DNA from 2 places in the Streptomyces sp. NPDC051136 genome. Region 2 is predicted to be linked to the other one. Evidence: riboswitches for the same ligand, from Rfam matches in the RefSeq annotation. Region 2 holds a riboswitch; the other holds the start of a gene.
The links. Region 2 has a riboswitch for cobalamin ahead of ACIBCJ_RS14925 ((2Fe-2S) ferredoxin domain-containing protein). Riboswitches for the same ligand answer to the same signal wherever they lie in the genome.

Region 1 (3,734 bases), on a different contig from region 2:
ACCCCGGCCCGCACCAGCCGCGGCAACAGGTCGGACATCGGCGTGGTGAACGCGAACAGCAGCACCCCGAGCGAGGCCGCCGAGGTGCGCAGCAGCAGCTCACCCGCGCGCACCGCACCGCCGTCCGCCGCCGACAGGAACCCGTCCGGGCCCCCGACCTGCACCAGCAGTGGCAGCACCCCCGTCACACAGAATCCCAACGGCACCCGGTACGCCCGCCACAGCCGGCGTCCGGGCACACCCGCCGGGCCGAGCAGCACGATCAGCGCCGTCACCAGCACCAGTGCCGCGCCGGGCCACGGCGGCAGCGAGATCGCGAGCACGGTCAGACCGAGCCCGAGCACGGCCTTGTCCACGGGGTGCCGGCGGCGCCAGCGACTGCTGTGCGCCGCCGCGTCGATCGGCAGCACTCAGTCCCCACCGGGGGTGTCCCGCGGAGCCGCCGTCGCCGCCGTCGACGCCCGCTCCTCACCCTGCCGCCGGCCCCGGCGCAGCCCGAAGTAGTACGCCAGCACGCCCGCGCCGAGCGCGGCCTGCAACGCGAACAGCGCCGACTCGATCTCCCCGGAGGGCGGTTCGTACAGCGGGGAGAACCACGGTTCGTAGTCCGGCTCGATCTCGGTGATCGCCGTCTCCGCCTCCGCGTCCGCACCGGCGAACGGCTCCTCCTTGTGGTCGCCCAGCCCCAGCACCAGCGGCAGCACCGCCAGCGCGGCGACGGCGAGCAGCAGCAGGGCGTTGATCTTCGCGTTCCGGCTCATCGGGCCACCGCCTGTTCCTTGTTCCCGCTACCCGCCGGCGCCTTCGTCAGGAGCACGCCCAGCCGGGTCAGTTCACCCTTGCTGGACTGCACCAGCAGTCGCATGACGATCACGGTGAGCAGGCCCTCGCTCACCGCCAGCGGGATCTGCGTGACGGCGAAGATCGAGCCGAACTTGCCGAGCGCGCCCAGGAAACCGCTGCTCGGGTCGGGGAAGGCCAGCGCCAGCTGCACGCTGGTGACGCAGTAGGTGGACAGGTCGGCGACGAACGCCCCGAAGAACACGGTGACCATCAACGGCACATCGAAGCGGCGCAGCAGGCGGTAGACGCCGTAACCGGCCCAGGGGCCGACGATGGCCATCGAGAAGACGTTGGCCCCGAGCGTGGTCAGCCCGCCGTGGGCGAGCAGCAGCGCCTGGAAGAGCAGGGTGATGGTGCCCAGTACCGCCATGATCGGCGGCCGGAACAGGACGGCGCCCAGACCGGTGCCGGTCGGGTGGGAACAACTCCCGGTGACCGAAGGCAGCTTCAGGGCCGACAGGACGAACGTGAAGGCCCCCGAGGCCCCGAGGAGCAGGGTGCTCTCCGGGTGCTCCCTGACCTCACGGGTGAGTGACCGGACTCCGTGGACGACGAACGGCGCGGACGCGACACCCCAGGCGATCGCGTGCGCCGGTGGCAGAAAGCCCTCGGCTATGTGCATGGCTCAGCAGACCCTCTCCAGCACCTCGTGGATGGACGACGCGCCTTGGCCGGTCTCCTGGCTTACGGGTACCACCGCCCGTGCTCCGCCTTCCCGGACCGCAAGCGATCCAGTGGCTGCCCGCGAGGGCCGGAGCCGGACTTCCCGATTCACAGTGGCGAGGGCCGCACCGGCATCACACCGGATTTCCCGTTCACCAAGGCGTGGCGACAGTAGTGCTCACACGGGGCCGGGCACAAGCGGGCCGCACGCCGGGCGGACGCCCCGCCGGGCCGTCGAAGAGGCCCGGGGCCTGCGAAAACGCAAGGCGCCACCGGTCCGACATCCGCCACCGCCCCTCCGCGCCCGACGTGGCGAAGATCTCCGCGCGCCTGTGCCGCGGAGCACCCGGATCGGCGGAACCGGCCCCGCTGATCCGGGGGACCTGACCACCCTGTCCGCATCCGGCCGGTCACCGTGGCGCCTCCGCCGCCTCCTTCGGTGCCCTGCCCGCCTCCGGCCCGGTCCGGCGCACCAGTTGGGCGACGACGAAGGAGACGACCGACGCCATGACGATCAGCGGCGTCTGGTCGTGGGCGTCCCGGCCCATCAGCAGCACCGCCAGGACCGCGCTGGCCAGCGGCAGCCCCGTCACCGCGGCCGCCGCGGCGGAGATGCCGAGGGCGAGGGCCGGGGTCGCGCCGAACCCGGGCAGCCCGGAGCAGGCCAGGGCGGTCGCCGCGCCCAGCAGCACCGACGGGAAGATCGGGCCGCCGCGCAGCGCCCCCAGCGCGATGCCCCAGGCCAGTCCCTTGCACGCGACCAGCGCGACGAGCGCCCCGACGGACCACGCGTGGGGGTGCGCGGCGAGCTGGGCGAGGGCGGCCTGGCCGGACAGCGCCGCCTCGGCCGGGGAGCGGCCCGTGATGAGCGCGTACGCGGCGATGCAGACGCCGACGGCGGTGGCGCACACGACGGTGCGGGTGGCCCTGCGGTGCCGGGTCCAGGTGACGGTGCGATGGCCCAGCCCCCGGGCCAGCGTGACCAGTACGGCGATCAGGGCCGCCGTGGGAAGACCCCACAGGAAGTCGCCCGCGTCCGGACCGGCCTGCGGCGGCAGATCGGGCAGGGCCAACGCGCCGATGTCCAGCCCCGTCCACTGCCCGAAGCCGGTGAAGACCAGCGCGCCCGTCGCGCTGGCCAGCAGACACGGCAGCAGCAGCGTGACCATCTGCGCCCCGGCGAGCCCGGCCCCCTCGATGAGCAGGACCGCCGCCGCGACCGGACCGCCGAGAATGGTGGAGATCGCGGCGGTGGAGCCGGCCGTGGCGAGGATCGCGCTCGCCCGCTGGTCGCCGCCCGCACCTGCCCGCCGCACCGCCAGCAGGGCGAGCCCGCTGCCGACGGCCATGAGCGGAGCCTCCGGACCCAGCACCACGCCGAGCGGCAGCGTGGCCAGCGCGGCGAGCACCGCGCCGGGCAGGGCACGCGGGCCGACCGGCGCACCGCCCAGGCCGTTCACCGGGAGATGGCCGCCGCCGCCCGGCATCCGGGTCACGATCGGCGCCAGGATCAGCCCGGCCAGGAGCAGCGCGGGCAGCGGCCACCACCAGGGCGGCGTGTCGTAACCGGCCGCCTCGGGCAGCGAGGTCCACACCCAGTGCTGCAACTCGTGCTGGAGGCCGACGAAGAAGAAGCAGGCCAGCGCGATGGGCACGCCCAGCAGCACGCACAGCAGCAACAGCCGCCGGTAGCCGGGGCTGAGCAGGGTCTGCCGCAGGGACTGCTCAGCCCGGTCCGCGGCGGCGTTCGCGGGCCCGCTCACCGAACCGGCCCGCGCGGGCCCCGCCGGGAGAGCCCGACCGACCGGGGCAGCCGACCCCGCCGGGACAGCAAGCACCCCCGGGCCAGCAAGCACCCCCGGGCCAGCGGGCCCCGCCGGGACAGTCGGGACAGCGGCCGACTCGTCACATGCCCTCCTTCGTCCGCGCCGCGCTCCGTCGCCGGCCCCGCCGGTCCCGTCGCCGGTCGGTCGCGGGCAGCCGCGGGTGCCGTTCAGTCAACGCGAGTCCGCGAGCCCCCGCATGCGCAGGACCGGCGCGCGGTTCACCCGTTCGGCGTACCCGCGTGGCCGGGGAGCCCGGACGCCCGCAGGCTCGGAACGACCTGTCGGTGCCGTCGGCGCCGGTGGGCAGCTGCCCCGTACGGGGGACACAGAAAGGACTCCGCTCATGAGCCAGCACGCCGAACCCACGCCCGGCCGGCCGTCCCGCGGCGACGCCTCCTGGGC
Region 2 (3,734 bases):
GCGCTCGTATTCCTGCGACAGATGGGATTCAACGGTTGTCCTGAAAGTGGAGGGGAGGCGGAAACCAGGTGTGTCCCCGTTCGGTCGTCGTGGTCGGTCTGGCCGGATCGTGCCTCCGGGGATCGCCGCCCCATCGGCCAGACTTGTTGCCTCACGACACATGCGCACCGCTGCGGCGGTGGCCCGTGCCTGGGGAGGCGCCCGATGACGTCGGACACGAGGCCGGACGAGGGCGGGGCGGCGGCCGCCACCGGAGGCCGGCGGCCTCCCGGGGACCGCGTCGCGCTGCGCGGTGATCTGCGTGCCGCAGTGCCCGACGCCACCGCGGCGGTGGTGGTCACGGGGCTGGTGTTCGCCCTCCTTTGGTCCCGCATGGAGTCGGGTGCTTCGGACACCGTCGCGGTCATGCCGTTCATGGACGATGCCGGCACCTACTGGATGTACCTGCTCAGCCAGGCCTTCGGCTGGTCGGGGCTGCTGTGGGCCTGGGGCACGGTCATGCTGGGCCTGCTGCTGTCGGGGCCGCGCCCCGCCCGGCTGCCGGTCTCCCGGCAGGTACTGGAGCGCTGGCACCGCACCACGAGCCTGACCACGATGGCGCTCATGTTCGCGCACGCGTTGATGTTCGCCGCCGAACTCGTCCGCTACGAGACGAAGGTGGACTGGGCCGAGCGGCTGTGGGTGGGCTTCGCCGACACCTTCGTGCCCGGCTGGTACGACTCCGGCACCGGCCGGGTCGCCATCCCGCTCGGCCAGGGCGCCCTGTACCTCGCGATCCCTCTCGGCCTGCTGTTCTACATCCGGCACCGCATCGGAGCGAACACCTGGCGCCGGCTGCACCGCTTCGTGATCGTCGTCTACGTGCTCAGCGTGTGGCACACCCTGCTGTACGGAACCAACGTCTGGTACGGCGAGTGGCCGCGCACCGTCCTGTGGCTGCTGCAACTCCCCGTCGCAGCACTGCTTTTGATGCGTCTGCTGCGGCCTGCCCGACGGGCCGAACGGCTGGGGCCGCCGAGGCGGGGCGCGGGCACGGCCCGTCCTGTCTGGTGGGGGCGCGCGGCCGGACGCGTCGTCGCCGGAGCCGTCGTCGTCGCACTGGTCGTCGTGGTGATGTCCGGTCGTGACGGCGGACGGGACCGTCCGACCCATCCGCCCGCCACCGCTCCGCACGAGCAGGAGACGGACTGACGGTCGGCACCGCGTTGCGGGATGGGATGATGGCCGGCGACAAGGCGACGGCGTAACGAGGAAGCCGGTGCGAATCCGGCGCGGTCCCGCCACTGTGATCGGCGAGCGCGTCCCGAAGAGGCCACTGCCCCGCAACGGGTGGGAAGGCCGGGACGGGCATCGACCCGAGAGCCAGGAGACTCACGCGGTCGCCTCCTCGACGGACCACCGGGGCGGATCTCCCCGGAGAGAGGGACGGCACCCCATGCCCGCAACGCCGACCGGACGAACGCCCGACGACGCGAGGAAGGCGGCGTCCGCCCCCGGCTCCGCGCCGTGTCGCGTCGTCGTGTGCCGCGACTGCTGCTGCGGCAGCCCCAAAGTGACCGGCGTCGACCATACGGCCCAGGTGGAGCGCCTGCGTGCCGCGGTCCCGGTGCGCGTCTCCGACTGCCTCGACGTCTGCGACCACGCCAACGTCATCGTCGTCCAGCCCTCCGCGCAGGGCCGAGCCGCCGGCGCCCGGCCCGTCTGGCTGGGGCTGGTCAACGACCCGGACGCCACCGAGGACGTCGCCGCCTGGGCACGCGCCGGCGGACCGGGCGTCGCGCCCCGACCGGACATCCTCGACCTGTACGCCATCACGCCGCCGCGACGGCGTACGGCCTCCTGACCGCACGGACAGCGTGCCGAAGAGAGGACGGGAACCGTGCACGAAGCCCGTGCCTCGACAGCCTCCGTCGCCGCTGCCCTGCACGACGTGGCGAGCCTCGGCGGCTTCTTCGCCCTGCGGGTCGGCGGACCGGACGACGGCCGGCACCCGCTCGCCCACTCCTACCAGGCGGGATTCACCGACCTCGCCGAAGCCGTCGCGCGTCGTCACCGCACTTCGCAGCCGCGCGTCGACGTCTCCATCGCCCAGCTCGGTCACGCCGCCCGGCCGGGCGGCGGTCCCGTCCGCGCTTTGTACGAGCAGGTGACGGGCCACCTGTCGACACTGGCCGACGGACTCCGCGTCAAGATCGCCCCCCGCCTGCTGGACGGCAACTCGACGTCGGCCCTCGCCGGTGCGGCCCACGCCCTGCTCGCGCTCCGCCCGGCCGTCCGCGAACCGCTCACCGACCTCACGACCGCGCTTGTGGACACCGGACGCCTGTTCACGCTGTTCTCCCACGGGTGACCGGGGCAATGGTTCGGCACCGCTCGGCCCGTCCTGATCGCTCCCGCCATCGACCCCTGAACGTCAAGCAGGTGTGACGCGCGTCACGGCGGATGAGGGGAACTTCCCCCGGTCTGCCTCCGACCACTGCACCGGACCATCGATGCGGCAGGAGCCGTGGTGACAGAAAGGGCCGGCATGGCGGACAGCCGCACGGTGCGAGACGCAGCCGACATACTCCCCGCGGACCCATGGGCCGGCACGTCCGAAGCGGACGGGGTGAGTGCACCGTCCGGGCCGGCGGCGACCGAGGGGGCGACGAAACCTCCCTCCATGTCCTGGAACGCCTTGCGCCCGCTCCTGCTGCGGCTCCACTTCTACGCGGGCGTCCTCATCGGCCCCTTCCTCCTGGTGGCGGCGGTCACCGGGTTGCTGTACACGGCGACACCGCAGATCGAGGCGGTGGTCTACCGGCACGAGTTGCACGTGACCCCCGACGGCGACCCCGACGCGCTGTCGGCCCAGGTGGCCGCCGCACGCAAGGCGGTTCCGGAGGGGACGTTGGTGTCGGTGACCCCGGCGCCCGGCCGTACCGACAGCACCAGGGTCGTCTTCGGGAAACCGGGACTGCCGGACAACTACACGCAGACCGCGTTCGTGAACCCGTACACCAGTGAGGTCCTCGGCCAGGAACGCACCTTCGCGGGCTGGTGGATGCCCGTGCGAGCCTGGGTGGACGGGCTGCACCGGCATCTGAACCTCGGTGAACCCGGCCGCGTCTACAGCGAGATCGCCGCCAGTTGGCTGTGGGTGGAGATCCTCGGCGGCCTCGCCCTGTGGCTGACGACTCCCCGCGCCCGCAACCGGATCCGGCGGATCGTGGTCCCCCAGGGCGGCCCGAAGGGGCGCAAGCGCACCATGTCCTGGCACGCCGTGGTCGGAGTGTGGGCCTCGGCCGGTCTGCTCGGACTGTCCGTCACCGGCATGACCTGGTCCGTGCACGCCGGTGCCGGCATCGGGGAGATCCAGTCGGCCCTGGCCGGTCCCAGCCCGGCCGTCTCCACGAGCCTGCCCGCCGCCGACGGGAAGCCCGGCGCCGGTCCGGCAGCCGTGAACGACGTCGGCATCGACGCGGTCGTGGCCGCCGCGCACGCGGCCGGGCTGCGCGGTGTGATGAACGTGTCGCCACCGACCGAGGACCAGGCCACCTACGTGGTCAAGGAGAACACCCGCTCCTGGCCCGAGCGCCACGACACCGTGGCCGTCGACCCCGCCACCGGCACGATCACCGACCGCGCGAACTGGGCCGACTACCCCCTCCTCGCCAAGATGACGAGCTGGGGCATCGACGCCCACATGGGCCTGCTCTTCGGCCTGGCCAATCAGATCGTCCTCGCCCTCCTCG

Region 1: linked by a shared signal. The riboswitch ahead of ACIBCJ_RS24180 (energy-coupling factor ABC transporter permease) and the one ahead of ACIBCJ_RS14925 ((2Fe-2S) ferredoxin domain-containing protein) in region 2 are both predicted to bind cobalamin.

The regions. Positions count from the first base shown of each region.
Region 1 covers NZ_JBITFE010000008.1:289,548-293,281, reverse strand. Annotated here, with positions in the region: gene cbiQ (cobalt ECF transporter T component CbiQ) at 1-410, opposite strand, end outside; gene ACIBCJ_RS24185 (energy-coupling factor ABC transporter substrate-binding protein) at 411-761, opposite strand; gene ACIBCJ_RS24180 (energy-coupling factor ABC transporter permease) at 758-1,465, opposite strand; cobalamin riboswitch at 1,495-1,681, opposite strand; gene ACIBCJ_RS24175 (chloride channel protein) at 1,917-3,269, opposite strand; gene ACIBCJ_RS24170 (hypothetical protein) at 3,676-3,734, shown strand, end outside.
Region 2 covers NZ_JBITFE010000004.1:544,559-548,292, reverse strand. Annotated here, with positions in the region: gene ACIBCJ_RS14930 (ferric reductase-like transmembrane domain-containing protein) at 205-1,191, shown strand; cobalamin riboswitch at 1,245-1,373, shown strand; gene ACIBCJ_RS14925 ((2Fe-2S) ferredoxin domain-containing protein) at 1,436-1,843, shown strand; gene ACIBCJ_RS14920 (hypothetical protein) at 1,880-2,350, shown strand; gene ACIBCJ_RS14915 (PepSY-associated TM helix domain-containing protein) at 2,663-3,734, shown strand, end outside.